2 regions of the Streptomyces sp. NPDC030143 genome follow, and region 2 is predicted to be linked to the other one. Evidence: riboswitches for the same ligand, from Rfam matches in the RefSeq annotation. Region 2 holds a riboswitch; the other holds the start of a gene.
What was found. Region 2 has a riboswitch for S-adenosylmethionine ahead of thrC (threonine synthase). Riboswitches for the same ligand answer to the same signal wherever they lie in the genome.
Positions count from the first base shown of each region.

Region 1: another riboswitch for S-adenosylmethionine. It lies ahead of ACZ4YY_RS02050 (aminotransferase class V-fold PLP-dependent enzyme); the one in region 2 lies ahead of thrC (threonine synthase).

Region 1 covers NZ_JBVIAY010000001.1:461,131-475,993, forward strand. Annotated here, with positions in the region: gene ACZ4YY_RS02040 (rhomboid family intramembrane serine protease) at 1-303, shown strand, start outside; gene ACZ4YY_RS02045 (Lrp/AsnC family transcriptional regulator) at 300-581, shown strand; gene ACZ4YY_RS02050 (aminotransferase class V-fold PLP-dependent enzyme) at 645-2,021, opposite strand; SAM riboswitch class IV at 2,185-2,301, opposite strand; gene trpD (anthranilate phosphoribosyltransferase) at 2,377-3,441, opposite strand; gene qcrB (cytochrome bc1 complex cytochrome b subunit) at 3,583-5,205, opposite strand; gene qcrA (cytochrome bc1 complex Rieske iron-sulfur subunit) at 5,202-6,260, opposite strand; gene qcrC (cytochrome bc1 complex diheme cytochrome c subunit) at 6,257-7,069, opposite strand; gene ctaE (aa3-type cytochrome oxidase subunit III) at 7,133-7,753, opposite strand; gene ACZ4YY_RS02080 (response regulator) at 7,932-8,333, shown strand; gene ACZ4YY_RS02085 (L,D-transpeptidase) at 8,450-9,721, opposite strand; gene ACZ4YY_RS02090 (cytochrome c oxidase subunit 4) at 9,853-10,251, opposite strand; gene ctaD (aa3-type cytochrome oxidase subunit I) at 10,248-11,984, opposite strand; gene ctaC (aa3-type cytochrome oxidase subunit II) at 11,981-12,940, opposite strand; gene ACZ4YY_RS02105 (aminotransferase class V-fold PLP-dependent enzyme) at 13,243-14,625, shown strand; gene ACZ4YY_RS02110 (carbohydrate kinase family protein) at 14,817-14,863, opposite strand, start outside.
Region 2 covers NZ_JBVIAY010000007.1:145,081-159,943, forward strand. Annotated here, with positions in the region: gene ACZ4YY_RS14985 (ROK family protein) at 1-124, opposite strand, end outside; gene ACZ4YY_RS14990 (extracellular solute-binding protein) at 322-1,584, shown strand; gene ACZ4YY_RS14995 (DUF3263 domain-containing protein) at 1,772-2,029, shown strand; gene otsB (trehalose-phosphatase) at 2,132-2,992, shown strand; gene ACZ4YY_RS15005 (alpha,alpha-trehalose-phosphate synthase (UDP-forming)) at 2,980-4,386, opposite strand; gene ACZ4YY_RS15010 (glucosyl-3-phosphoglycerate synthase) at 4,470-5,414, opposite strand; SAM riboswitch class I at 5,584-5,731, shown strand; gene thrC (threonine synthase) at 5,750-7,030, shown strand; gene ACZ4YY_RS15020 (ubiquitin-like small modifier protein 1) at 7,143-7,418, shown strand; gene ACZ4YY_RS15025 (cold-shock protein) at 7,860-8,063, shown strand; gene groL (chaperonin GroEL) at 8,366-9,988, shown strand; gene ACZ4YY_RS15035 (NADH:flavin oxidoreductase) at 10,258-11,409, shown strand; gene ACZ4YY_RS15040 (metallophosphoesterase family protein) at 11,437-12,309, shown strand; gene ACZ4YY_RS15045 (hypothetical protein) at 12,377-12,946, opposite strand; gene ACZ4YY_RS15050 (PTS transporter subunit EIIC) at 13,424-14,863, opposite strand, start outside.

The DNA.
Region 1 (14,863 bases), on a different contig from region 2:
TCCGGGGCGATCTCGGCGGTCCTCGGGGCGTTCCTGTTCCTGTTTCCCCGGGCGCGCGTGACCAGTCTCCTGCCGTTCCTGTTCTTCCTACCGCTGCGCTTCCCGGCCTGGGTGGTCCTGCCCTTCTGGGCTGCGCTGCAGTGGCTGGCGGCGGCCCGGGCCGGACAGGGGCCGGGTGTGGCGTACCTGGCGCACCTGATCGGCTTCGGCCTGGGCCTCGGCTACGCGTGGGCCCGTTTCGGAGGGACGACTAGAGTGAGGGCCGCCCCTGCTCCGGCCTCCGAGGGAGAGAACCAGCCGTGATCACCGCGATCGTCCTGATCAAGACCAGCGTGGACCGGATCCCCGAGATCGCCGAGTCGATCGCCGGGCTGGAGAGCGTGAGCGAGGTCTTCTCCGTCACCGGGACCTACGACCTCATCGCGATGGTGCGGGTGCGCCGGCACGAGGACCTGGCCGAGGTGATCCCCGGGCGGATCAGCAAGATCCCGGGCGTCGAGGCCACCGACACACACGTGGCGTTCCGCACCTACTCCCAGCACGACCTGGAGGCGGCGTTCGCGATCGGGCTGGACTCCTGACCGCACGGGGCACCGCCCGAGGCGCCTCTGACCCCGTGGCCCACCGCCTCAGGCGCGGGGTCCTCACACCGCCGGGACGCAGCGGCCGTCCTCCGTCCGGTAGCGCCACTTCGCACCGTCCCGCACGAGCTCCTTCACGGCGTCGACGAAACGCTCCACGTGCTCGTCGGGGGTGCCGGCGCCGAAGCTGACCCGGACGGCGTTCAGGGACCGCTCGCCCGGGGCGGCCTCCGGGGCGCCGCACTCGCCCTGGCTCCGGGGTTCGCTGCCGAGCAGCGTGCGGACCAGGGGGTGGGCGCAGAAGAGGCCGTCGCGGACGCCGATGCCGTACTCGGCGGAGAGCGCGGCGGCCAGGTGCGAGCTGTTCCAGCCCTCGACGACGAAGGAGATCACGCCGACCCGGGGGGCGTCGTCGCCGAAGAGGGACAGGATGCGGACCTCGGGCACCTCGGCGAGGCCCTCGCGGACCTTGGCGATCAGGTACCGCTCGCGAGCGACCAGGGTGTCGAGACCGGCCTCGGTGAGGGCCTTGCAGGCCGACGCGATGGAGTAGGCGCCGATCACGTTCGGGGAGCCTGCCTCGTGCCGCGCGGCGCTGTCGTGCCACTCCACGTCCACTCCCCCGTCCTCGCGCCGCGTGACCTTGCGGCTGGCCCCGCCGCCCGCGAGGTACGGCTCGGCGGCGCGCAGCCAGTCGGCGCGGCCGGCCAGGACACCGGAGCCGAACGGGGCGTACAGCTTGTGGCCGGAGAAGGCCACCCAGTCGACGTCGAGGTCGCGGACGGACACCGGGTGGTGGGGGGCCAGCTGGGCGGCGTCCAGGACGATCCTGGCGCCGTGGGCGTGCGCGACCGCCGCCAGCTCCCGCACCGGCCACAGCTCGCCGGTGACGTTGGAGGCGCCGGTGACGCAGACCAGGGCCGGGCCGTGGCCCCCCTCGATCGGCACAGTGCGGTCGGCGAGGGCGCGCTCCAGGGTCTCGACGGCCTGGCGCGGGGTGCGCGGGGCGTCGAGGAAGGTGACCCGGGCGTCCTGCCAGGGCAGCAGCGCGGCGTGGTGCTCGGTCTCGAAGACGAAGACCCGGCAGCCGGCCGGGAGGGCCCGGGCGAGGAGGTTGAGGGAGTCCGTCGTCGAGCGGGTGAAGACCAGCTGGTCGTCGGCGCGGCAGTCGAGGAACTCCGCCACCGTCCGGCGCGCGTTCTCGAAGAGGTCCGTGGAGAGCTGGGAGAGGTAGCCGGCGCCGCGGTGGACGCTGCCGTAGTACGGCGCGTAGGCCGCCACGTCGTCCCAGACGCGCTGGAGGGCGGGGGCGCTGGCCGCGTAGTCGAGCGCGGCGTAGGCGACCTCGCCGCCCGTGACGAGCGGGACGGTGACGTCCCGCCCCAGGACGGGCAGCGGGGCACCGACGGAACGGACGGCGGCAGCGGTGGAGACGGACATGGCGAAACTCCCGTGACAGGCAGGACGGAGACACCGTGCGAGCGGACGCGGCTCGAGCACGGTGGAAGGAGAAAGGAGGGTGCGGAGGCGGGGCTCTGCGGCCCTATCGCATTCGCCGGCTCACGGAAGGCTCCTCGAGACCAGGACCCCTGGCTTCGGGAGGGGTCCGCGCTTGCCGAGGACCTCGCTGCCCACGGCCTGGTCTTCACCCGGGGCACCCCGCCACGGACGGAGGGTTGCCGGACAGTCGGCCGGGGCCTCATGACTGTCACTCATGACCTGCTCGGAAACGTACGTCAGGTGATCGCGGTCCCGCAACTCCTGTCCGGATCGCGGGACCGCACCCCGGGCGGGACTACGCGTTGCTGGCCGCCACCCACCGCTCCAGGACCCGCCGGGCGGCGCCCGAGTCGACCGACTCCGCGGCCCGCGCCATACCGGCCCGCAGCTGCTCGGCGAGCGGGTCCCCGGTCGGGTCCAGGGCGACGAGGGCGGCCGCCGAGTTCAGCAGCACCGCGTCGCGCACCGGGCCCGTCTCGCCGTCCAGGAGACGGCGGGCGATCTCGGCGTTGTACGACGGGTCACCGCCGCGCAAGGCCTCCACCGGGACCGGCTCGATCCCCACGTCCCGCGGGTCGAAGGCCTCCTCGGCGACCGTTCCGTCGCGCACGACCCAGACGCGGGAGGTGGACGTCGTCGTCAGCTCGTCGAGACCGTCGTCGCCGCGGAACACCAGGGAGGAGTTGCCGCGTTCGGCGAAGACGCCCGCGATGATCGGCGCCATGCGCGGGTCGGCGACCCCGACGGCCTGGGCGCGGACCTTCGCCGGGTTGGTCAGCGGGCCGAGGGCGTTGAACACCGTGCGGATGCCCAACTGGCCGCGGGCGGCGCCCGCGTGACGCAGCGCGGGGTGGAACTTGACGGCGAAGCAGAAGGTGATGCCCGCCTCCTCGGCCACCTCGGCCACCCGCTGCGGGGTCAGGTCCAGGTTGACGCCCAGCTTCTCCAGGACGTCCGAGGAGCCCGACGCGGACGAGGCCGCCCGGTTGCCGTGCTTGACGACCTTCGCGCCGGTGCCGGCCACGACCAGCGCCGACATCGTGGAGATGTTGACCGTCTTCGCGCCGTCGCCGCCGGTACCGACGATGTCGACCGTGCGGCCCGAGACCTCGATCAGGTTGGCGTGCTCGTACATCGTCCGCACGAGACCGTTGATCTCCGCGACGGTCTCGCCCTTGGCCCGCAGGGCCACCACGAACCCGGCGATCTGCGCGTCGGTGGCCTCGCCCCGCATGATCCGGTCCATCGCCCAGGCCGTCGCGTCGGCGCTCTGGTCACGGCCGTCCAACAGGGCGTTCAGCACCTCGGGCCAGGAACGGCCCGCCGCGGTGTCGCCTCCAGCGGGGGTCACAGCGCTCATCAGCCGCTCCTGGGTCAGTCCGGTCCCGCCGTGCGGGACACGCGTCTCAACGGGTCCACCCTATCCAGCCCCGGGGCACGGCGAAGGGCCCCGTCCGAACACCGGACGGGGCCCTTCGGCCGTTGCGTGGCGACGCAGCGATCAGTGGTGGCCGTGGCCGCTCGTGATCTCCCTGTACTCCTCGACGGTGGGCTTGGGGATCTGGCTCTCCTCGCCGAAGTAGGCCTTGCTCAGCTTGACGCGGACCTTCTCCGAACGCTTCACCTTGCGCTCGACACCGTTCTCGTCGACCGTCGGGCCGATCTCGGCCGGCGCGTACTGCTCGTGCGCCGTGAGCGTGTACAGCTGCTCCTGGCTGAGCGGCTCGTGGACCTCGATGAACTCACCGTGCGGCAGGCGCTTGATGGTGCCGGTCTCGCGACCGTGCAGCACCTTGTCCTTGTCGCGGCGCTGGAGGCCGAGGCAGATCCGCTTGGTGACGATGAAGGCCAGGACCGGTCCGACGAAGAAGCCGATCCGGACGAACCAGGTGACCGCGTTGATCGACAGGTGGAAGTGGGTGGCGATGATGTCGTTGCCACCGCCGATCAGCATGATCATGTAGCCGGTGACCCAGGCGACGCCGAAGGCCGTACGGGTCGGGGCGTTGCGCGGGCGGTCCAGGATGTGGTGCTCGCGCTTGTCGCCGGTGATCCACGACTCGATGAACGGGTACATCGCGATCACACCGAGGAACAGGCCGAAGAGCACCAGCGGGATGAACACGCCCAGGACGAGCGTGTGGCCCCAGAAGTTGATCTCCCAGCCCGGCATGGCGCGGATCAGACCCTCGGCGAAGCCCATGTACCAGTCGGGCTGGGCGCCGGTGGACACCTGGTCCGGGCGGTAGGGGCCGAGCACCCAGATCGGGTTGATCGACGCGATGCCGGCGAGGACCGCGATGAAGCCGAAGACCAGGAAGAAGAAGCCTCCGGCCTTGGCCATGTAGACCGGCAGCAGCGGCATGCCGACGACGTTCTTGTTGGTCCGGCCGGGGCCCGGGAACTGCGTGTGCTTGTGGTAGAAGACCAGGATCAGGTGGCCGACCACCAGACCGAGCATGATGCCCGGCAGCAGCAGGATGTGGATCGAGTAGAACCGCGCGACGAAGTCGCCGCCCGGGAACTCGCCGCCGAACAGGAACATCGAGATGTACGTGCCGACGATCGGCACGGACAGGATCGCGCCCTGCGTGAAGCGGACACCGGTGCCGGAGAGCAGGTCGTCCGGGAGCGAGTAGCCGGTGAACCCGGTGAACATGCCCAGGACGAACAGCAGGAAGCCGAACAGCCAGTTGATCTCGCGCGGCTTGCGGAAGGCGCCCGTGAAGAAGACGCGCATCATGTGCACGAACATGCCGGCGAGGAAGATCACCGCGGCCCAGTGGTGGATCTGCCGGATGAGCAGACCGCCGCGGACGTCGAAGGAGATGTGCAGCGTGGAGCTGAACGCCTCCGACATCAGCTGGCCCTGGAGCGGGACGTAGCTGCCGTGGTACTCCACCTCGTTCATCGACGGGTGGAAGAACAGCGTCAGGTACACACCCGTGAGGATGATGATGATGAAGCTGTAGAGGCAGATCTCGCCCAGCATGAAGGACCAGTGGTCCGGGAAGATCTTGCGCATGTTGGCCTTGGCCAGGGAGTAGATCCCCAGCCGGCCGTCGGCCCAGTCGGCGACCCGCTCGCCCGCGGGTGCCTTGCGGCGGTCGTCGTTGTTACTCATCCGCGCTCCCAGAAGGCAGGACCGACGGGCTCTTCGAAGTCGCCGAGCGCCTCGAGGTAGCCCTCGTCGTTCACGCCGATGCGCAGCTGCGGCAGGGCGTGGCCGGCGGGACCGAAGATCACTCGGGCACCGTCGGAGAGGTCGAAGGTGGACTGGTGGCAGGGGCACAGCACGTGGTGCGTCTGCTGCTCGTACAGCGAGATCGGGCAGCCCACGTGGGTGCAGATCTTCGAGTACGCCACGATGCCCTCGTGCGACCACTCGAGCTCGCGCTTGTCCTTGATGTCGTCCGGCTGGATGCGGACGATCATCAGGGCCGCCTTGGCGATCTCGGTCTGGAAGTCGTGGTCGTGCTCCTCCAGGCCCTCCGGCTTGGCGAAGGTGAGGGAGCCGACCGCGACGTCCGAGGGACGCAGCGGCTCGTTGGTGTTCACGTTGACGAGCAGCTTGCCCTTGGCCCACAGCGTGTGACGCAGCTTGTCCTCGGGCAGCGGACCGAGGTCGCGCAGCAGGACGACGCCGGAGAGCGGGAACAGCGCCAGCGCGCCGAACATCGTGGTGCGGATCAGCTTGCGACGGCCGATCACGGACTCCTTGGCGCCCTGCTTGAAGTCGGCCATGACCTTGGCCTTGACCTCGGGCGTCGCCTCGATCGCGTGCCGCTCGTCGGCGATCTCCACGTCGGACATCAGGGTGCGCGCCCAGTGGACCGCCGCCGCGCCGATGCTGAACAGGGACAGGCCCAGGGTCAGACCGAGGGCGAAGTTCTGCGCGCTGATGTGGCCGATCGGGAAGATGTAGACGATCTTGTCGTGCGGGATCGCCACGTACGAGGCGATGAAGGCGACGGTGGCCAGCATCGACACGGTGAACAGGAGGGCGACCGTGCGCTCGGACCGCTTGGCGGCCCGCTCGTCGACGTCCTGCATGCGGTGCTCGTGGGGCGGCAGCCCGGGGTCGGCGAACGGGTTCTTCTCGTCCGCGACGCCCACCGCACCGTGCGCGTGGTCCTGCTCAGCGGGCAGGTTCTCTTCTGGAATGTCTTGGCTACTCATGACTTCTTGGCCTTTGCGGTCCGGGCGGCAACCCACACGGCGACGGCGATCAGTCCGCCGAGACCGAAGATCCAGCCGAACAGGCCCTCGCTGACCGGCCCGAGGCCGCCCAGCTCGAGACCGCCGTAGCTCTCCGACTCTTCGCCGTTGACCGCGTTCAGGTACGCGATGATGTCCTTCTTGTTCTGCTCCGACAGGGTGGTGTCGGGGAAGGAGGGCATGTTCTGCGGGCCGGTCTGCATGGCCTCGTAGATGTGCTTGGGGTCCACGTCCTCGAGGGTCGGCGCGAACTTGCCCCTGGTCAGGGCGCCGCCCTTGCCGGTGAAGTTGTGGCACTGAGCGCAGTTGGTGCGGAACAGGTCACCGCCCTTGGCGATGTCCGCGCCCTCCGCGCCGTACTGGGCCTCGGTCGGGATGGACGGACCGGCGCCGAGCGAGGAGATGTACGCGGCGAGCTGGTCGATCTGCGCCTGCGTGTAGATGACCTTCTTCCGCGGCACCTGGGCGCCCTGGGAGGTCGCCGCGGGCATACGGCCGGTGCCGACCTGGAAGTCCACGGCCGCGGCGCCCACGCCGACCAGGCTCGGACCGTCGGAGCTGCCCTGACCGCCGGTGCCGTGGCAGCTGGCGCAGCCGACGGCGTAGAGCTTCTTGCCCTCTTCGATGGCGAGGGACTGGGCGGTTTCGTCTGCCTTCGCCTTGCTCGCGGGCGCGAACGTGGCGTACAGCCCCCCGGTGGCCGCCAGCGCGAGGAGTAGGACGACGACCGCCGCCAGCGGATGGCGTCGTCGTGCGGAGAGCTTTTTCACGGATTACCCCGGTGTCAGGATCTTCTGCGTCGATGCTTCTGGGATGTGCGGGTGCGGGCCCGGCTACTTGATCATGTAGATCGTGGCGAAGAGGCCGATCCAGACGACATCGACGAAGTGCCAGTAGTAGGACACGACGATCGCGGCGGTCGCCTGCTCGTGGGTGAACCTCCTGGCCGCGTAGGTGCGCCCCAGGACCAGCAGGAAGGCGATGAGGCCGCCCGTCACGTGCAGGCCGTGGAAACCGGTGGTCAGGTAGAAGACCGAGCCGTAGGGGTCGGAGGAGAGCGAGAGGCCCTCGTGCTTGACCAGCTCGGTGTACTCGTACACCTGACCGCCGATGAAGATCGCACCCATCACGAAGGTGACGATGAACCAGCCCCGGAGCTTCTTCACGTCCCCGCGCTCGGCGGCGAACACGCCGAGCTGGCAGGTGAGGGAGGAGAGCACCAGGATCGTGGTGTTCGTCGCCGAGAACGGGAAGTTCAAGGCCTCGGCCTTCTCACTCCAGAACTCGGGTCCCGTCACCGATCGCAGGGTGAAGTACATCGCGAAGAGGGCCGCGAAGAACATCAGCTCGGAACTCAGCCAGATGATGGTTCCGACGCTGGTGAGGTTCGGCCGATTGACCGACGGGTGCGCGTGCCCGGTTTCTACTGTCGTTGCTGTCGCCACGACCGACATTATGTCGGTCGCTTATCCCGCCCTCACTCCGGGGGGTGCCGTTCGGAGTGTCCACACCGTGTGCAGTGCCCGTATGGCCCATCGAAGCCCTGTTCCAACAGGTGTTGACCGGATGCCCGGCGGAGTAACATCCGCCCCACGGGCCTGTCCGTACGACGCTGACGTCATCGGAGGAACAATGCAGCCGACCGCCACGGTGCTGGTCTACAGCGACGACTCCACCACCCGAGAGCAGGTGCGGCTCGCGACCGGGCGCAGGCCCGCCGCGGACGTCCCGGTGGTGAGGATCGTGGAGTGCGCGACCCAGGCCGCCGTCGTCTCGGAACTGGACAAGGGCGGGATCGACGTCGTCGTCCTCGACGGCGAGGCCGTGCCCATGGGGGGCATGGGGTTGTGCCGGCAGATCAAGGACGAGGTGTTCCGCTGCCCGCCGGTGCTGCTGCTGATCGGGCGGCCGCAGGACGCGTGGCTGGCGACCTGGAGCCGGGCCGACGCGGCGGTGACGCTGCCGGTGGAGCCGGTGGAGTTCGCGGGGGCGCTGGCGTCCCTGCTGCGCGGCAGGGCGGCCGTGAGCGCCTGACGGGGAGTGGGGGGCTCCGTCGGCGGCCCCGCGGGCTCGCCCGGCCCGCCGCGCGACCCCCTGCGCCTCCTGCGCCTCCTGCGCCTCCTGCGCCTCCTGCGCCTCCTGCCGGGCGCCTACACGCTCGCCGGTCGCAGTCTCGACGTGTTCTCTTCGGCTGCCTTCTGCGCGCCGCCGGACAGGGCGCTGCCCTCGCGCCACTTCGTCCAGTCGAGGTTCCAGTCGCCGAAGCCGTTGCCGAAGCTCTCCATCGTGTGGCCGTAGCTGTTGACGACCTGGACGACGTCGCCCTCGCGGACGTTCTCGAAGAACCACTGCGCGTTCGCGGTGCTCATGCCGGTGCAGCCGTGGCTGACGTTGGCGAAGCCCTGGGAGCCGACGGACCAGGGGGCGGCGTGCACGTACTCGCCGCTCCATGTCACCCGGGTGGCGTAGTAGACGGGCAGGTCGTAGGAGTCCGCGGAGCCCTCGGCTATGCCGATGCTGGTGCCGCGCATGCGTACGAAGTACTCCTTGCCCAGGACGACCTTGACGCCGTTGCGGGTCTCGAAGCCGGGCTTGCCGGTGGTGACGGGTATGCGTTTGATCTCCTCGCCGTTCTTGTAGAAGGCCAGCGTGTGCGTGGAGGCGTCCGTGACGGCGATGACGCGGTCGCCGGTGGTGAGCTGGAGGTCCTTGCTCCTGCCGCCCCACAGCCGGTCGCCGATCTTTATTCCGTCCAGTGCGCTGTGGACGCGGATCTCGGCGTGGGCGGGCCAGTAGTCCTTCGGGCGGTAGTGGAGCTTCTTGTCGTCCACCCAGCGCCAGGCACCCGGGGCGTGGGGCTTCACGTCGACCTTCAGGGCGCGTTCGACGACGGCCCGCTGGGCGGGTTCCCTGATCGGCTGGCTGAGTTCCGCGGTGAGGGGCTGTCCGACGCCGTAGGTGCCCGCCTTGGGGCCGAACGCCACCGTCAGGCGCTTCTTGCCGGTGGGCTTGCCCGTGTCGAAGGTCAGCACACGGCGGCCGGGGGCGCCGTCCTCGTCCTCGGTGCTCACGCGGACCGTGTAGCGGGCGTCGGCGGCCAGCGGCTCGGTGCTGTGCCAGCGCCTGCCGTCGGCGGAGAGTTCGCCGGCCACGTAGCGGCCTGCGGCGTCCACGGCGGTCACGTCGGTGATCCGGCCGTCGGAGTCCTCGGCGGTGATCTCCAGCGGCTTGTCCGGGTCGGCCTTGTGGCCCTCGCCGGTGGGGCCGTTGAAGGAGATCTGGTCGGTCGCGTCGTACGGCCGTGAGGCGAGGGGGCTGCCGTCCGAGCCGCAGGCGGTTGCGCCCGCGGCCAAGGCGGTCACCAGCAGGGTGCAGCCGACGACCACGGCGGGGCGCGGGCGGAATGACTCAGCGTGGCTCATGGGGTTCACGCTAGGAAGCCGTGCCGGGGGCGGCGCGCCGGGTGACACGGATGGAGGACGTTCCGTGCGGCAAAAGGGTGAGCCCGGACCCTCCTGACGGAGTGTCCGGGCTCTGCCGCGTCGGGCGCGTGTTACTGGGTGCGGTTCTCACCGCGGTAGTACTCGAAGACCCAGCCCCAGACGCCGATGAGGATCAGCGGGGCGGAGAAGTACAGCAGCCACCAGCCGACCGCGACCCCCAGGAAGGCGAGGGCGCCGCCGATGGCCAGGGACAGCGGCTGCCAGCTGTGCGGGCTGAAGAAGCCCAGCTCGCCGGCGTCGTCCGCGACGTCCGCCTCCTTGTTGTCCTGGGCGCCGGTGTCGACCCGCCGGGCGGTGAAGCCCAGGTAGAAGCCGACCATGATGCACAGGCCGAAGGCCAGGAAGAGGGCCGTGGTGCCGGCCGGCTCCTTCGACCACACGCCATAGACGACCGCCATGGCGAGGACGAAGACGCTCAGCCAGATGAACATCTTGCCCTGGATCTTCACTTGCCGGCCTCCTTGCTGCCCGAGAGGGCGCTGGCGCCGTGACCGGCGTGCTCCAGGTGCTCCAGGGCGGCGATCTCAGGGTGGTGCAGGTCGAAGGCCGGGGATTCGCTGCGGATCCGCGGCAGGGTGAGGAAGTTGTGCCGCGGCGGCGGGCAGGAGGTCGCCCACTCCAGGGAGCGGCCGTAGCCCCACGGGTCGTCGACGCCGACCGGCTTGCCGTACTTGGCCGTCTTCCACACGTTGTAGAAGAACGGCAGGATCGACAGGCCGAGCACGAACGAGGAGATCGTCGAGATCGTGTTCAGGGCGGTGAAGCCGTCGGCGGCGAGGTAGTCCGCGTAACGGCGCGGCATGCCCTCGGCACCCAGCCAGTGCTGGACGAGGAACGTGCCGTGGAAGCCGATGAACAGCGTCCAGAAGGTGATCTTGCCCAGGCGCTCGTCGAGCAGCTTGCCGGTCATCTTCGGCCACCAGAAGTGGAAGCCGGCGAACATCGCGTAGACGACGGTGCCGAACACCACGTAGTGGAAGTGCGCCACCACGAAGTACGAGTCCGACACGTGGAAGTCCATCGGGGGCGAGGCCAGGATGACACCGGTCAGACCACCGAAGGTGAAGGTGATCAGGAAGCCGGTGGCCCAGAGCATCGGCGTCTCGAAGGACAGCGAGCCCTTCCACATCGTGCCGATCCAGTTGAAGAACTTCACACCGGTCGGCACCGCGATGAGGAACGTCATGAAGGAGAAGAACGGCAGCAGCACACCGCCGGTGACGTACATGTGGTGCGCCCACACGGTCACGGACAGACCCGCGATGGCGATCGTCGCGGCGATCAGGCCCATGTAGCCGAACATCGGCTTGCGGGAGAAGACCGGGATGATCTCACTGATGATGCCGAAGAACGGCAGGGCGATGATGTACACCTCCGGGTGGCCGAAGAACCAGAAGAGGTGTTGCCACAGCAACGCGCCGCCGTTGGCCGCGTCGAAGACGTGGGCGCCGAACTTGCGGTCCGCCTCCAGGGCGAACAGCGCGGCCGCGAGGACCGGGAAGGCCAGCAGGACCAGGACGGCCGTCAGCAGGACGTTCCACACGAAGATCGGCATGCGGAACATGGTCATGCCCGGTGCGCGCATGCAGATGATCGTGGTGATGAAGTTGACCGAGCCGAGGATCGTGCCGAAGCCGGAGAAGGCCAGACCCATGATCCACATGTCGGCGCCGATGCCCGGGCTGCGGACCGCGTCCGACAGCGGGGCGTAGGCGAACCAGCCGAAGTCGGCCGCACCCTGCGGGGTGAGGAAGCCGGCGACGGCGATGAGCGAGCCGAACAGGTACAGCCAGTAGGCGAACATGTTCAGCCGCGGGAACGCCACGTCGGGCGCGCCGATCTGCAGCGGCATGATCCAGTTCGCGAAACCGGCGAACAGCGGGGTCGCGAACATCAGCAGCATGATCGTGCCGTGCATCGTGAACGCCTGGTTGAACTGCTCGTTCGACATGATCTGCAGGCCCGGACGGGCCAGCTCGGCACGCATGAACAGCGCCATCACGCCGCCGATGACGAAGAACGCGAAGGACGTGACGAGGTAGAGCGTGCCGATCGTCTTGTGGTCAGTGGTGGTCAGCCACTTGACGACGACTTCGCCGCCGCGCCGGCGCCGGACCGGCAGCTCGTCCTCGTAGTGGGACCCTGCTGCCGCGGCACCCTGGGGTTCGTTGAGGATGCTCACAGGTTGTTCGTCTCCCGGTTCTTCTCGTGGCTCGTCTGCTCGATGCCCGCGGGAACGTAACCGGTCTGCCCCTTCTTGGCGAGGTCCTTGAGGTGCTGCTCGTAGCGCTCGGGGGAGACGACCTTCACGTTGAACAGCATGCGGGAGTGGTCGACGCCGCAGAGCTCGGCGCACTTGCCCAGGAAGGTGCCCTCCTTGTTGGGGGTCACCTGGAAGGCGTTGGTGTGGCCCGGGATCACGTCCTGCTTCATCAGGAACGGCACCACCCAGAAGGAGTGGATGACGTCACGCGAGGTGAGGACGAAGCGGACCGTCTTGCCCTCGGGGAGCCAGAGGGTCGGGCCGGGGTTGTTGGTCTGCGGGTTCCGCTCACCGGGGACACCGCAGGTGTACACGCCGCCCGCACCGGCCGGGAAGTCCTTCTTGTACCGGTCCGGGATCGCGTCCAGGTTCGCGTCGGTCTTCGCGTCGCCGCTGGAGCCGTCGACGTTCTCGATGTAGTTGAAGCACCAGCTCCACTGGAAGCCGACCACGTTGACCGTGACGTCGGGCTTCTTCTCGAGGCTGAGCAGCTTCGACTCGTCGCGGGCCGTGAAGTAGAACAGCACCGAGACGATGATGATCGGAACGACCGTGTACAGCGCCTCGATCGGCATGTTGTACCGGGTCTGCGGAGGAACTTCGACCTTCGTGCGGCTGCGCCGGTGGAAGAAAGCACTCCACAGGATCAGGCCCCACACCAGCACGCCGGTGGCCAGCGCGGCAGCCCAGGAGCCCTGCCACAGGGAGAGGATCCGCGGAGCCTCTTCCGTGGTCGGGGTGGGCATGCCAAGGCGGGGGAAGTCCTTGTATGTGCAACCGGTGGCGGTCGCCAGGACCAGGCCCGCGGTCAGTGCCTGCAGCAGCTTCCGCCGCATCGGGCGCCGCGGCGAGCGGTCGGAGCCGTTGGGACTCACGTAGCGCCTTCCCGAGAGTCTCGCCCGCGCGCTCGGCTGCGGCCTTCTCGCTGGTCGGTCGCCGCCCTGCGTCGGGCAGGGGTTTGGATGTTTATGCGGACCAAACCCTAGCCGACGCCCTTCGGGGGTTCGCGGGGAGGGTGGCATACGCGCCGCGGGTCACCCCGAAGGGGTGGGAGCGTGCCGGGTTTGCCCCTCATGAGGGGGGCGACAGCGGTGCGTTCGCGACCGCGGACGTGAGGGGCTCGCTCGCACGGCTCCCCGCACCCCTTCACGGCTCCCCCACGTTCTACCGTTGCGGTGTGTCCTACTTCGATGCCGCTTCCGCCGTTCCTCTCCATCCCGTCGCCCGGCAGGCGCTGTTGGCTTCCCTCGACGAGGGGTGGGCGGATCCCTCGCGCCTGTACCGGGAGGGGCGTCGGGCGCGGATGCTGCTCGACGCCGCGCGGGAGGCCGCTGCGGAGGCCGTGGGGTGCCGGGCCGACGAGCTGGTGTTCACGCCGTCGGGGACGCGGGCCGTGCACAGCGGCGTCGCGGGGGCGCTGGCGGGCCGGCGGCGGGTCGGGAGTCACCTGATCGTGTCGTCCGTCGAACACTCCTCGGTCCTCCATTCGGCCGAGGCGTTCGAGGCGGAGAGCGGCACGGTGGCGCGGGTGCCGGTGCTGCGGACGGGCGCGGTGACGGTCGAGGCGTACCGGGAGGCCCTGCGGCCGGACACCGCGCTGGCGTGTCTGCAGTCCGCCAACCACGAGGTGGGCACCGAACAGCCGGTGGCGGCGGTGGCCGAGGTGTGCCGGGAGGCGGGGGTGCCGCTGCTGGTGGACGCGGCGCAGTCGCTCGGCTGGGGGCCGGTGGAGGGGCCCTGGTCGCTGCTGGCGGCGAGCGCGCACAAGTGGGGAGGGCCCTCGGGGGTGGGGCTGCTCGCGGTGCGCAAGGGGGTGCGGTTCGCGCCCCGGGGGCCGGGGGACGACCGGGAGTCGGGGTGGGCGGCCGGGTTCGAGAACCTGCCGGCGATCGTGGCGGCGGCGGCCTCGCTGCGGGCGGTGCGGGCGGAAGCCTCGGCCGAGGCGGTACGGCTGCGGGAGCTGACGGAGCGGATCCGGGCGCGGGTGGCGTCGCTCGTTCCGGACGTGGAGGTGGTCGGGGACGCGGAGCGGCGGCTGCCGGGGATCGTCACCTTCTCGTGTCTCTACGTCGACGGGGAGACACTGCTGCACGCGCTGGACCGGGAGGGCTTCTCGGTCTCGTCCGGGTCGTCGTGCACGAGCAGCACGCTGACCCCCAGTCATGTGCTGCGCGCGATGGGTGTGCTGAGCGAGGGGAACGTGCGGGTCTCGCTGCCGCCGGGGGCCGCCGAGGCGGACGTGGAGCGGTTCCTCGCGGTGGTGCCGCAGGCGGTGGCGCGGGTGCGGGAGCAGCTGGGGGCGCCCGTGTCCGCGCCGACGGCGGCGGCGGGGGACGAGGTGGTCGTCGTGGACGCCCTCGGCAGGCGCTGTCCGATCCCGGTCATCGAGCTGGCGAAGGTCATCGGGGACGTGCCCGTCGGCGGGACGGTCCGTGTCCTGGCCGACGACGAGGCGGCGCGGCTGGACATCCCCGCGTGGTGCGAGATGCGGGGGCAGGAGTACCTGGGCGAGGAACCGGCGGACCGGGGTGCGGTGTACCTGGTCCGCCGGGTCTCCTGACGGGGCTCCGACCGGCCCGGGGCGCGTTCCGAAGGTCACGCCCGGCCCGCGAGGACTGCACGGCGCCTCGCCGCGTCGTCGGGTCGTCCGCGTACACCGAGTACGCGGACGACCCTCCGCCTCGCGGTGCACCGCACCGGACGGCGCGGGCCCCACCCTCCGGGCGGACGGCGCTCCTGTCGGCACACGCCCTAGCCGAGGTGCTTCTTGACCTCGCCGGCGGCGTCGTCGCCGTAGG
Region 2 (14,863 bases):
CCGCGTCGGGTCCGCGCTCGCGCCCGGTGGCCCGGCGCGCCCGGTGCAGCACGGTGCCGTCCGCCCCGGTCAGGGCGGCCTTCATCCCGGTGCCGCCCACGTCGAGGGCGATGACATGTCTCACGGGGACAGTGTGGCCCGAGGACCCGCAAGAGGTCTAGTCCACTTGCGTGGTGTAGACCTTAATCCGAATAGCGGGATCATTGGTCAGAGCATTCATCGACCGAGTCGTCGGTGGCCGGACCCCGGCCGACCGGACCGTCAGTCGGCCGCACCGGCCGACCAGGGGAGTGGAGAAGCGCAGTGCAGCGGCGGGCAGGGATGTCAGGAACGATCGCGGTGGTGTCCGCCCTCGGCATGACGGCGGTCCTCGCCGGGTGCGGGGTCACCGGAGGATCCGACGACGTCACCCTCAGACTCGTCGCCGCCGACTACGGCGACAGCAGCGCCACCAGCTCCAAGAAGTACTGGGACAACCTCGTCAAGGTGTACGAGGCCGAACACCCGGGCGTCCAGGTCGACGTCACCGTGTACTCCTGGAACGACGTCGACCGCGAGGTCAGGAAGATGGTCGACGCGGGCGATGCCCCCGACATGGCGCAGATCGGCGCCTACGCCGACTACGCCGCCGACGACCTGCTCTACAAGGCCGCCGACGTGCTCTCCATCCCCGTCCAGGCCGACTTCGTGCCGCAGCTCGCCGACGCGGGCGAGGTGCGCGGCGTGCAGTACGGCATGCCCTTCGCCGCGTCCACGCGCGTGCTGTTCTACAACAAGACCCTCTTCGCCAAGGCCGGCATCACCGGCGCGCCGACCACCTGGTCCGAGCTGGCCGAGGACGCCGAGGCGCTCAAGGAGGCAGGCGTGACCTACCCCTACGCGCTGCCCCTCGGGCCGGAGGAGGCGCAGGCCGAGACCATGCAGTGGCTGCTCAGCGGCGGGGGCGGCTACACCCAGACCGCCGCCGGCTACAGCATCGACTCCCTGGAGAACGTGCAGACCTTCACCTGGCTGAAGAACGAGCTGGTCCGCAAGGAGCTGACCGGGCCGGTCGCGCCGGGCAAGCTCAACCGGGCCACCGCGTTCGCCGCGTTCGCCGCCGGCGAGGTCGGGATGCTCAACGGGCACCCCTCGCTGATGAAGGCCGCCGAGCAGAAGGGCGTGAAGTTCGGCATGGTGACCATGCCGGGCGTCGACGGCCCGAGCAAGGTCTCCATGGGCGTCGCCGACTGGATGACCGCGTTCCGCCAGAACGGCCACGCCGACCAGATCAAGGACTTCCTCAGCTTCGTCTACTCCGAGAAGAACGTGCTGGCCTTCTCCCGCCAGTACGACCTGCTCCCCGTCACCAACTCCGCCTCCCAGACCATGAGCGCGGCGAGCGAGGACGCGGACCTGCGGCCCTTCCTGGACGAGTTGCCGCTGTCCGAGCTGTATCCCGTCGGCCGCACCTCGTGGGCCACCGTCAGCGCGGCGATCAAGACGCGGATAGGCCAGGCCGTGAACCCGAGCGGGAGCCCTTCCACCGTCCTCGGCGAACTGCAGGCCACGGCGACGACCGCGCAGAGCGGCTCCGCCGGCTGAGCGGTCCCTGCACTGTGCCCGCCGGGGCCGCGCGGCCCCGGCACCGCACCTCGCCGGGTTGCCGGAGAGCCCTGGCAGCCCCGCTGCCAGGGCTCTCCCGCGCCCTGCGATGCACGTCACCGGACCCCGCGGCCTGGTCAGGCGCTCCCGGTGCGATACCCCCGAGCCGGTGGGCTACGGTGCGGGGATGCAGGACACGCAGGACGGCCGACGGCCGGAGGAAGAGCTGGGGGCGAGGGAGCGGGACATCCTCGCCCTGGAGCGACGCGGGTTCCCCGGCCCCGGCGCCAAGGAACGCGCCGTCCGCGAGGAGCTGGACCTGTCCCCCGTGCGCTACTACCAGCTCCTCAACGCCCTCCTCGACGACCCGAGGGCCCTGGCGCACGACCCGGTGACGGTGAACCGCCTGCGCAGGGTCAGGGAGACGCGCCGGTCGGAACGCTGAGCCACGGGAGCGCCGGGGCGCGGGACGCCCGGTCCGGTGCGCCGCCGCACCCCGTCCGTGATCCGCGGGCATGCCGCGGCGCGGCGCGGTTATGGTCACCGTATGGGCACCCAAGAGACGCACTCCCAGGACCCCGCACTCCCCACCCCCGCCACCGCCGCCGGCCGGGACGCGCTCGACGCGATCCGGGCGCGCCCGCACACCGCCCTCGTCGCGCTCGACTTCGACGGCACCCTCGCCCCCATCGTCGAGAACCCCGACGACGCCCGGGCGCACCCCGACGCCGTGCCGGCCCTCGCACGGCTCGCCCCGAGGATCGCCGCCGTGGCCGTGATCACCGGCCGCCCGCCCGCCGTGGCCGTGCGCAACGGCGGGTTCGCCTCGGTCCCCGGACTGGAGCGCCTCACCGTCCTCGGTCACTACGGCGCCGAACGCTGGGACGCCCGCACCGGCACGCTCAGCGCCCCCGCCCCGCACCCCGGTGTGGCCGCCGCCCGCGCCGAGCTGCCCGCGGTCCTGGCGGCCGCCGGGGCGCGGCCGGGGGTCGGGGTGGAGGAGAAGGGGCGCGCCGTCGCCGTGCACACCCGCCGCGCCGACGACCCGCAGGCCGCCTTCGACGCCCTGCGCACACCCCTCACCCACCTCGCCGCCCGGCACGGACTGATCGTCGAACCCGGCCGGATGGTGCTGGAGCTGCGGCCACCGGGGGTGGACAAGGGAGTGGCCCTGCTGGAGTACGTCCGCGAGATCGGCGCCGAGACGGTCCTCTACGCCGGCGACGACCTCGGCGACCTGCCCGCCTTCGCCGCCGTCGAGAAACTCCGCTCCGACGGCGTCCCCGGCCTGCTCGTCGCGAGCGGGAGCGCCGAGGTCACCGAACTGTCCGACCGCGCGGACCTCGTCGTCGACGGCCCCACCGGCGTCGTACGGCTGCTGGCGGCGCTCGCCGATCAGCTCGGCTGAAGGTCGCGCAGCGCCTCCAACTGCTCCAGGAACCACTGGGCCGGAGGCAGCGCGGTGGCGGCGGCCGTCAGTCTCTTGGTGCGCTCCGCCCGCTCCTCCGGGGCCAGGGTCAGCGCCTCGTGCAGGGCGCGGGCGGTCTCCAGCACGTCGTACGGGTTGACGACGAACGCGTCGTCGCCGAGCTCCCAGAACGCGCCCGCCTCCCGGGACAGCACCAGCGCGCACCCCCGGTCGGAGACGACCGGCACCTCCTTCGCGACCAGGTTCATGCCGTCGCGGATGGGGTTGACCAGGGCGACGTCCGCGAGGCGGTACGCGGCAAGGGAGCGGGCGAAGTCGTCCTTGACGTGCAGCACGACCGGGGTCCAGCCGGGGGTGCCGTACCGCTCGTTGATCTCCTGCGCCACCCGCTGCACCTCGGCCGTGTAGTCGCGGTAGACGGCGAGGTCCTGGCGGGAGGGGTAGGCGAAGGCGACGTGGACGACGCGCTCGTGCCACTCGGGGTGGTCGTCGAGGAGCTGCCGGTAGGCCAGCAGGCCGCGCACGATGTTCTTCGACAGCTCGGTGCGGTCGACCCGGACGATCGTCCTGCGTCCCTCGCCGATCTCCTCGCGCAGGGCGGTGATGCGCTCCTCCACGTCCGGCCGGTGCGAGCGCTCGCGCAGGAAGTCGGCGTCCGCGCCGAGGCCGTGCACACCGATGCGGGTCTCGCCGAGGCCGCCGACGAACTCGGCGCAGCACGCGGTGAACGCGTCCGCCCAGCGCCGGGTGAGGAAGCCCAGACGGTCCGCGCCCAGCATGCCCCGCAGCAGTTGCTCGCGGATGTCCGAGGGCAGCAGCCCGAAGTAGTCCACCGGCGCCCACGGCGTGTGCGAGAAGTGTCCGATGCGCAGGTCGGGACGGAGCTCGCGGAGCATCCCGGGGACCAGGCACAGGTGGTAGTCCTGCACCAGGACCGCGGCGCCCTCCGCCGCCTCCTGCGCCAGCGCTTGCGCGAAGGCCCGGTTGTAGGTCTCGTACGAGGCCCACTGGCGTCGGAACTCCGCGTCGAACACCGGCTCCAGCGGGGTCTGGTACAGCAGGTGGTGGACGAACCACAGCACGGAGTTGGCGATGCCGTTGTACGCGTCGGCGTGCACGTCGGCCGGGACCGGCAGCATCCGCACGCCCGGCTCGCCGACCCCGCGCCGCACCGCCTCCCGGTCGCCGTCGGACAGCGCTGAGCACACCCACAGCGCGCCCGCGTCCGGGCCGATCGCCGACAGGCCGGAGACCAGGCCGCCGCCCCCGCGTTTCGCGCGGAGCGGGCCGTCCTCACCGCCCGGGGGCACCTCGTACGAAACCGGGCCGCGATTGGACGCGACCAGCACCTGAGCACCGTGCGTGGAAGCCATACGCCTCAACCTAGCCCGGCCCGGATCCGCTCAAACGTACGCCTTCGCTCGGTGAACGGGCCGTATACGGCCGGTCGGGGACATCAGGCCACCCTGCGCGACTGGTACTCCGCGATCTCCGCCATCGGCGGCCGTTCCTCGGTGTCCACCGAGTAGGTGCGCGGCTCGAACCCGTCCGTGCCGCGTTCGAACTGGGTCAGCGACGGGCGCACGAGATGGCCGCGGGCCAGGCGGAGCTGGGCCGTGCGGTAGATCGCCGCCGCCATCCGGCCGAGCGCCTGCCCGTCCTGGTGGCGGTGCTTGCGCACCCCCACGTCCACCTGGGCGAGGGCGTCCAGGCCCACCAGGTGCAGGGCGTCGACCAGCATGCCCAGCTCCACGCCGTACCCGACGGGGAAGGGCAGCTGTTCCAGCAGGCCGCGGCGGGCCGCGTACTCGCCGCCGAGCGGCTGCACGAACCCGGCCAGCTGCGGCCAGTGCATGTTGAGCAGCGGGCGGGCCATCAGTTCGGTGACCCGGCCGCCCTGGCCCGCCGCCCCGCCCAGGGGGCGGTCGTACATGGCCTTGACGAGGTCGACGTCCGGGTCGGTGAGCAGCGGGCCCACGATCCCGGAGACGAAGTCGGAGGAGAACTCCCTCAGGTCGGCGTCGACGAAACAGACGATGTCGCCGGTGGTGACCAGCAGGGACCGCCACAGCACCTCGCCCTTGCCGGGCACGGCCGGTATCCGGGGCAGGATCGCGTCGCGGTGGACCACCCGGGCGCCGGCCGCCGCCGCGACCTGCGCCGTGCGGTCGGTGGAACCGGAGTCGACGACGACGATCTCGTCGACCAGCGGCACCTGCCGCACGAGGTCGTGACGGATCACCGCGACGATGTCACCGACCGTCTCCTCCTCGTTCAGCGCGGGCAGGACCACGGACACTGACTGCCCCGAGGCACGCTTGGCGGCCAGAATCCCGTGCAGCGGGCGATCGGTCACGGACCAGGAACGGGTGGTGAGCCAGCGCTCGACTTCTTCCAGCACGGTCTGAGGCTCCTCACTGTCGTGATCACACCTGGTGCACGCCGGGTGACCGTGTGATCCATCTCGCGGTTCGGACGACTATCTCAACTGTCCTGGCCTTCGGTTACAGTCTTGAACAACGCGGATGACCATCGCATGTCCGGTCTCTCCCGCGCCGACAACCACATACCGCTCATCCAGAGGGGCAGAGGGACACGGCCCGATGAAGCCCCGGCAACCCTCCAGCCGGCTCTTGTCACATCGAAGTGGCGGGGCTCCCGGCTAGGGAAGGTGCCAAATCCGTCTCACGGCGAGATGCGTCGTGAGGAAGATGAGGAGAAAGGGCCTCGCCTCACATGGCTGCGCAGACAGTTGCCACCACCACGAACTCCGTCGACCTCGGCCCCGCCGCAGCGCTGAGCTGCCGCGAGTGCGGCCACCGCGTGCCCCTCGGCCCGCTCTTCGCCTGCGAGGAGTGTTTCGGCCCGCTCGAGATCGCCTACGACTTCTCCTCCTACGACACCGAGGAGCTGCGCAAGCGCATCGAGGCGGGACCCGCGAACATCTGGCGGTACGCGCCGCTGCTGCCCGTCCCGGCCGACGTGGCGGACAAGCCCAACATCAACCCGGGCTGGACCAAGCTCGTCAAGGCCGACAACCTGGCGCGCGAACTGGGCGTGACCGGCGGCCTGTACGTGAAGGACGACTCCGGCAATCCGACCCACTCCTTCAAGGACCGGGTCGTGGCCCAGGCGCTGGAGGCCGCGCGCGCCTTCGGCTTCACCACCCTGTCCTGCTCCTCCACCGGCAACCTCGCCGGCGCCGTCGGCGCCGCCGCGGCCCGCGCCGGCTTCCGCTCCTGCGTGTTCATCCCGCACGACCTGGAGCAGGGCAAGGTCGTCATGGCCGCGATCTACGGCGGCGAGCTGGTCGGCATCGAGGGCAATTACGACGACGTCAACCGCTTCTGCTCCGAGCTCATCGGCGACCCGGCGGGCGAGGGCTGGGGCTTCGTCAACGTCAACCTCCGACCGTACTACGCGGAGGGCTCCAAGACCCTGGCGTACGAGATCTGCGAGCAGCTCGGCTGGCGGCTCCCGGACCAGCTGGTCGTGCCCATCGCCTCCGGCTCGCAGCTGACGAAGATCGACAAGGGGCTCCAGGAGCTGATCGGGCTCGGGCTCGTCGAGGACAGGCCGTACAGGATCTTCGGCGCGCAGGCCGAGGGGTGCTCCCCGGTGTCCGTCGCGTACAAGGCGGGCCACGACGTGGTCCGCCCGCAGAAGCCCGACACCATCGCCAAGTCGCTGGCCATCGGCAACCCGGCGGACGGGCCCTACGTGCTGGACATCGCGCGGCGTACCGGCGGCGCGGTGGAGGACGTGAACGACGAGCAGGTGGTCGACGCGATCAAGCTGCTGGCGCGGACGGAGGGCATCTTCGCGGAGACCGCCGGTGGCGTGACGGTCGGCGTCACGCGCAAGCTGATCGAGAACGGTCTGCTGGACCCGAGCCTCACGACCGTCGTGCTCAACACCGGCGACGGGCTGAAGACGCTGGACGCGGTGGCGGGTACGGGTCTCACCGCGACGATCCGCCCCAACCTGGAGTCGTTCCGCGAGGCTGGTCTCGCATAGCCGTCGCGTCCGCGGGCCGGCGGGGGCTGGTCGCGCCCGCGCGGCGGCAGCCGCACACCGATCCAGCCCCGCGCCCCTGTCCGGGGCGCTCCACCCGACCGGAGGTTCCATCGTGAGCGTCACCGTCCGCATCCCCACCATCCTGCGCACCTACACCGGTGGCCGGGCCGAGGTCGCCGCCGAGGGCGCGACCCTCGGCGAGGTCATCGCCGACCTGGAGAAGAACCACACGGGCATCGCGGCCCGGGTGCTCGACGACCAGGGCAAGCTGCGCCGGTTCGTCAACGTGTACGTCAACGACGACGACGTCCGCTTCGAGCAGGGGCTGGAGACGGCCACTCCGGACGGCGCCGGCGTGTCGATCATTCCGGCAGTGGCGGGCGGCTGAGACCGCGTGTCATTACCTTCGGTAACAGTGATTACCGAGCGTTCGTCGAATTGCCCCCACCGCGAGAGAAGCGGAGGGGGCAATTCAGTGTGGTTGAGCGCGGTACAGTTGGGGAACGCGCCGCCCATTCGCCTCTCGAACGCCTGGAGTTCCGGCTTCGGATGCGATGAGAAGTAGCCAAAGTGTGCAGGTATTTTGCGCCTTTCGTTCCCTTTGTGGGGCCCGACTTGCCCTGAATCCGGGTGAATTCTCCCCATCTTCCGGACCGTCGACGTCCAGAATTCTCGTCCGATTGACCTGTTGCAGACGGCAGTTGGACAGATACATTCGGCCGCGGTCGACGCGTTCCGGCGCACGCCCCCAACCAATCTGGGGGGTGAGGTCTGACCCGGGTCCGCGAAGTGTGGATCTGTGCAAGGGCCAGTAATAGGGGAGTTAGGCATGGCTCAGGGCACCGTCAAGTGGTTCAACGCGGAGAAGGGGTACGGCTTCATCGCGGTCGACGGTGGTGCGGACGTCTTCGTCCACTACAGCGCGATCCAGATGGACGGTTACCGCACCCTGGAAGAGGGCCAGCGGGTCGAGTTCGAGATCTCGCAGGGCCAGAAGGGCCCGCAGGCCGACATGGTTCGCGTCACCGCCTGAACGTTTTTCAACGAAGGGTCCGCTCCCCGACGGGGGTGCGGGCCCTTCGTGCTGCCGGGGCCGGGCGAGGGCGGCCCTGTCCCGTTCGTCCGGGTCGGATCCCCCCGAGCCGCTTGCACTCGGCAGGGGCGAGTGCTAATCATTGGCGTTAGCACTCTGAAGGTGAGAGTGACAACGAAGGACCGGGTCGGTGAGGCCCGCAGGCCGGGTGGGGCAAGGAACCACGAGGCAGGCGAGCCGTCCGTCGCGGGCGCGGGCGCGGTCCGAAGGAATCACCCCCAGTCCTGGAGGGACCACTTCACATGGCCAAGATCATCGCGTTCGACGAGGAGGCGCGGCGCGGCCTCGAGCGCGGCATGAACCAGCTCGCGGACGCCGTCAAGGTGACCCTCGGCCCCAAGGGCCGCAACGTCGTCCTCGAGAAGAAGTGGGGCGCCCCCACGATCACCAACGACGGTGTCTCCATCGCCAAGGAGATCGAGCTCGAGGACCCGTACGAGAAGATCGGCGCCGAGCTGGTCAAGGAAGTCGCCAAGAAGACGGACGACGTCGCCGGTGACGGTACGACCACCGCGACCGTCCTGGCCCAGGCGCTGGTCCGCGAGGGTCTGCGCAACGTGGCCGCCGGCGCCAACCCGATGGCCCTCAAGCGCGGTATCGAGAAGGCCGTCGAGGCCGTCTCCGCCGCCCTCCTCGAGCAGGCCAAGGACGTCGAGACCAAGGAGCAGATCGCCTCCACGGCCTCCATCTCCGCCGCCGACACCCAGATCGGCGAGCTCATCGCCGAGGCCATGGACAAGGTCGGCAAGGAAGGCGTCATCACCGTCGAGGAGTCCCAGACCTTCGGTCTGGAGCTGGAGCTCACCGAGGGTATGCGCTTCGACAAGGGTTACATCTCGGCGTACTTCGCCACCGACATGGAGCGTATGGAGGCCGTCCTCGACGACCCGTACATCCTGATCGCCAACTCCAAGATCTCCTCGGTCAAGGACCTGCTCCCGCTGCTGGAGAAGGTCATGCAGTCGGGCAAGCCGCTGCTGATCATCGCCGAGGACGTCGAGGGCGAGGCCCTGTCGACCCTGGTCGTCAACAAGATCCGCGGCACCTTCAAGTCCGTCGCCGTCAAGGCCCCGGGCTTCGGCGACCGCCGCAAGGCGATGCTGAACGACATCGCCATCCTCACCGGCGGCGAGGTCATCTCCGAGGAGGTCGGTCTCAAGCTCGAGAACACCTCCCTGGACCTCCTGGGCAAGGCCCGCAAGGTCGTCATCACCAAGGACGAGACCACCATCGTCGACGGTGCCGGCTCCTCGGACCAGGTCGCGGGCCGCGTGAACCAGATCCGCGCCGAGATCGAGAACAGCGACTCCGACTACGACCGCGAGAAGCTCCAGGAGCGCCTGGCGAAGCTCGCGGGCGGCGTGGCCGTCATCAAGGCCGGTGCCGCCACCGAGGTCGAGCTCAAGGAGCGCAAGCACCGCATCGAGGACGCCGTCCGCAACGCGAAGGCGGCCGTCGAGGAGGGCATCGTCGCCGGTGGCGGCGTGGCCCTGCTCCAGGCCTCCCAGGTCTTCGAGAAGCTGGAGCTCGAGGGCGACGAGGCCACCGGTGCCGCCGCCGTCAAGCTGGCGCTCGAGGCCCCGCTGAAGCAGATCGCCGTCAACGCCGGCCTCGAGGGCGGCGTCGTGGTGGAGAAGGTGCGCAACCTGACCCCGGGCCACGGCCTGAACGCCGCGACCGGTGAGTACGTCGACCTGGTCGCCGAGGGCATCATCGACCCGGCCAAGGTGACGCGCTCCGCGCTGCAGAACGCCGCGTCGATCGCCGCGCTGTTCCTCACCACCGAGGCCGTCATCGCCGACAAGCCGGAGAAGGCCGCCGCGCCGGCCGGCGGCGGCATGCCGGGCGGTGACATGGACTTCTGATCGACCTGACGGTTGATCGCCTGTCCTTCGGACCGAGGGCGGCACCCCCTGCCGACGCAGGGGGTGCCGCCCTCGGGCGTTCTCCGCGGCGGGAACACGGCCCCGGGCCCCGCCCGGGGCCGACGGCGGGCGTGGGCGGGATCACAGGGCCGGGGGGCGCCATCCGGAATGCCGCGCGCAGGACCGCGGGTTGACGTGGGGGCAGGCACTGAATGCGCGTGCACATACCATCCGGTACCCATCCGTTCCACCGCCCAGGAGCTGCCCTCGTGACCGCCACCACCTCCGCCTCCGCCACCGCCTCCGCCACCTCCGCCTCGCGCGCCGCCGAGATCCTCTCCCGGCCCGTGACGATCAACGGCCTCACCGTCCCGAACCGCATCGTGATGGCGCCCATGACCCGCATGTTCTCCCCGGGCGGTGTCCCCGGCGAGGACGTCGTGTCGTACTACGCCCGGCGCGCCGCCGCCGGGGTGGGCCTCATCGTCACCGAGGGCACGTACGTCGGCCACGAGTCGGCCGGGCAGAGCGACCGGGTGCCACGCTTCCACGGGGACGAGCAGCTCGCGGGCTGGGCGAAGGTCGCCGAGGCCGTGCACGCGGCGGGCGGGACGATCATGCCGCAGCTGTGGCACATCGGCATGGTGCGCAGCCAGGGCGAGCCCCCCTACGCCGACGCCCCGGCGGTCGGTCCCTCCGGCATCCGGCTCGACGGCACCGAGGGCGCCGGCAGGGCGATGACCCGGCGCGACCTGGACGACGTCATCGGCGCGTTCGCCGAGGCCGCCGCGGCCGCCGAGCGCATCGGCTTCGACGGCGTCGAACTGCACGGCGCCCACGGCTACCTCCTCGACCAGTTCCTGTGGGCCACCACCAACCGCCGTACCGACGCCTACGGCGGTGACGCGGTCGCGCGGACGAAATTCGCGGCCGAGATCGTCGCCGCCGTGCGGGAGACCGTCTCCGTCGACTTCCCCGTCGTGTTCCGCTACTCGCAGTGGAAGTCGGACAACTTCGACGCCCGCCTGGCCGAGACCCCCGAGGAGCTGGAGGCCGTTCTCGCCCCGCTCGCCGCGGCCGGCGTCGACGCCTTCCACGCCTCCACCCGCCGCTACTGGCTCCCCGAGTTCGACGGCTCCGACCTCAACCTCGCGGGCTGGACGAAGAAGCTCACCGGCAAGCCCGCCATCACCGTCGGCTCGGTCGGTCTCGACGGCGACTTCATCAAGGGCTTCATGGGTGAGGGCTCCGAGGTCAAGAGCATCGACGACCTGCTCGACCGGCTGGAGCGCGACGAGTTCGACCTGGTCGCCGTCGGCCGCGCGCTGCTCCAGGACCCCGAGTGGGCGGCGAAGGTCCTGGCGGGCCGCTTCGACGAGCTGAAGCCGTACGACGCCGCCGCGCTGAAGAGCCTCAGCTGAGGCCGACCGCTCGGTAGGGTCCGGGAGATGAGGATCCTTCATCTCTCGGACACCCATCTGGAGCGGGTCGCCGCCCCGGACGCCCGGGGCGGCGACGCGACCGCCTCCCTGCGGCTGATGCTCGACGAGCTCCGTTCGCTGCGGGACGTGGACGCCGTCGTCGTCACCGGCGACCTCGCCGACGACGGGGCGGTGGAGGCCTACACGGCCGTGCGGGAGCTGGTCGGCGACTTCGCGCGGGCGCTGGACGCACCGGTTTTCTACACCACCGGCAACCACGACGAGCGGTCCGCCTTCACGAAGGTGCTGGGCAGCGGACACCTCGCGGCGGACGGCACCCAGCGGGCCGAGGCGGGGGTGGACGGAGGTGAGCGCGCCGCCGTGAGCACGGTCGCCGGCTGGCGGTTCGTGACGTTGGACTCGCTGGTGCCGGGAAAGGTGTACGGCCGGCTGAGCTCGCCCCAACTGGACTGGCTGACAGGTGTGTTGAGCACCCCGGCCGAGCGGGGCACGGTTCTCGCCCTCCACCATCCGCCGATCGCCCTGGACCTGTCGGCGACCCAGCCGGTCTTCGGGCTCCGGGCCCCGGACGAGCTCGCGGCGGCCGTGCGGGGCAGTGACGTACGGGTCGTGTTGACCGGGCACTACCACCTCCAGCTCTTCGGGCTGCTGGAGTCGGTGCCGGTGTGGGTGACGCCCGGCGTCGTCAACCGCGTCGACCTGACCGCGGCACCGGGGACGGAACGTGCCGTGCGCGGGGCGTCGGCCTCGCTGGTGGTGCTCGGGGAGCCCGGGAGCCCGATGTTCCACACCTTCCACGCACGCGACCCGCGGGCCCACGAGACCGTCCGCGAGCTGGACGCGGAGCGCACGCGGGAGTTCGTCGAACGGCACGGCTGAGGGAGCGGGCCGTCGACCGTGCCGGCGGGGCGGGGGCGCGGCCGGGGCGGGGCCGGGGCGGGGCCGATCAGAGGTTGCCGAGGGATTCGATGTCCACCTTCACCGGGGTGCCCCAGACGCGCAGGACCTCGTAGTCGGTGAACTCGTGCACCAGCCGGTAGGCCATGGCGGGGCGCGATCCGCGGCGCAGGGCCGCCAGGTACAGCTCGGCCTCGCGGCGGTCGCGGCGCGGGGTGCCGCACAGCTGCCACTCCTGCCCGTTCCACAGTTCCGGCCGCCAGCGCTGCTGGGGCTGCGGGCGGTCGGCGCTGGTGCCGTAGCGGGAGGGGGCGGCGGCGGTGCGCGGCGCCTGCGGGGCCGGGCCGTCGAACTCGGCCCGGCGGGCCGTCCTGCGCCGGGTCTCGCACAGCAGGCACAGGTCGGGGGCGCCCTCGTCGACGGGGCCGTGCGGGTGCTCGGCGCAGCGGGTGGCGGGCGCGGCGCCGGTCACGCTGTCGTCGAGCAGTTCCAGGGCCCGCCGCAGATCGTCCCTGACCTCGCGCAGCCGGGCGTCCGGGGTGTCGGCGGTCAGTGCCTCGCCGTGCTCCCCGAGGAGACGGAGGGCACGGCCCAGGTGGGCGAGCTGGGCGTGGTTCATGGCGGTGGGCGCGGTCCTTGACTCGTCGGGGCGGGAGCCGTGGGCGAGGGGCGGCTCTGCGGTTGCCGTTCCAGGGTAGGACGCGGGCAGCCGGTCGACGGGATCGCGCCCGTCCGGCTTCTCCCCGCGCCGATGGCGGACAGCCTCCCGGTCGCGGTGCACGGGCCTGCCGGTCGCCGTCGTCGGGCCTTCCGGTCGCCGTCGCCGGGCCTGCCGGTCCCGGTCCACGGGCCTGCCGGTCGCCGTCGTCGGGCGGGCTCTTGACGCCTGCGACGCGGACCTTGGCGCCTTGCCTCGCGGGGGTCGGCAACCGGCACCGAGCCCGGCACGGGTGGGCCGTGTCGGCACGAGGCGCCCGACACCTCCCTGTCCGTAGTCGCCCGCCTCACGACGCGCCCGGAGCACCCCGGCGACGACGTGGACCCCGCCTGCTCCCGGACGGCGGCCACGGCGTCGGCCGGGCCCTCGGCCGCCTCGTCACGTGGACCGGGGCGGGGCCGGGTCGCCGTCGGCCGTGGCGGACCCGGCGCGGGCGTCACGGTGCGGGAGGCTGTCGGTGTCGGTGTCGTGGTCGGGGACGCGGTGGGGGAGGCCGCCGGTGTCGTGGTCGGGGACGCCGTCAGCGGCGCGGTCGGTGTCGTGGTCGGGGACGCCGTCAGCGGCGCGGTCGGGGACGTGGTCGGGGAGGTGCCCGGTGTCGTGGTCGGGGAGGCCGCCGGTGGCGTGGTCGGGGACGCCGAGGAGGTACGTCGCGGCGAAGCCGACGGCGTACCCCGTCAGCAGACCGCCCGCGTACACCCCGAAGGCCGGGGCCCAGCCGCGGTCACCGGACAGCAGCGGGAACAGCGCCCAGCCGGACGGGCCGATCGCGGTCGCGCCGACCCCGTCGCCGAGCATCGCGAAGAAGCCGACGAAGGCGCCGCCGGCCGCACCGCCCACGCAGGCGGTGAGGAAGGGGCGGCCCAGGGGGAGCGAGACGCCGTAGATCAGGGGCTCGCCGACGCCGAGGAGTCCGGCCGGCAGGGCCGAGCGGATGGTGGTGCGCAGGGAGACGTCGTGGCGCAGCCGGACGTACACCGCGAGGGACGCGCCGACCTGGCCGGCGCCCGCCATCGCCAGGATCGGCAGCAGCACGGTGGAGCCCTGCTGTTCGATGAGCGTGGCGTGCAGGGGGATGAGGGCCTGGTGCAGGCCCAGCATCACCAGTGGCAGGAACAGCCCGCCCAGAACGAGCCCGGCGAACGCGCCGGTCGTCTCCAGCAGCCAGGTCGAGGCCGTGCCGATCGCCGAGGACACCGCGCCGGCCGCGTACATCAGGCCGTACAGCGTGGCCAGGCCCGCCACGAGGACCGTCACGGTCGGGGTGACCAGCACGTCGAGGGCGTCCGGGACCCGGCCGCGGCACCACCGCTCGACGCGGGTGGCCAGCAGCGCGGCCGCCAGCGCGCCGAGGACCCCGCCCTGGCCGGGGGAGAGCGTCACCCCGAACGCGGCGACCTTCGCGACGCCCGGGTACACCACGATCGCAGCGACGGCACCGCCGAGCACCGGTGTCCCGCCGAACTCCTTCGCCGTGTCAACGCCCACGAACACGGCGATCAGCGCCATGAAGGCCGAGGCCACCGCGGCCAGGGCGGGGGTGAGGCCCGGCAGCACACCGGCGTTCGTCAGCAGGCCGTTCACGCCGGCGAGGATGCCGCAGCCGATCAGCGCGGGGATGAGCGGCACGAAGACGGCCGCGACGCGGCGCAGGGCCGTCCTGAACGGCGTGGCGTTGCGCCGGCGTTGCGCGGCCCGCAACGCGGCCCCCCTGGCGACGAGCTCCTCGCCGGACACACGGGCCGACGGTGCTTCCCCGGGCGTGCGGGCCGACGGTGCTTCCCCGGGCGTGCGGGCCGACGGTGCTTCCCCGGACAC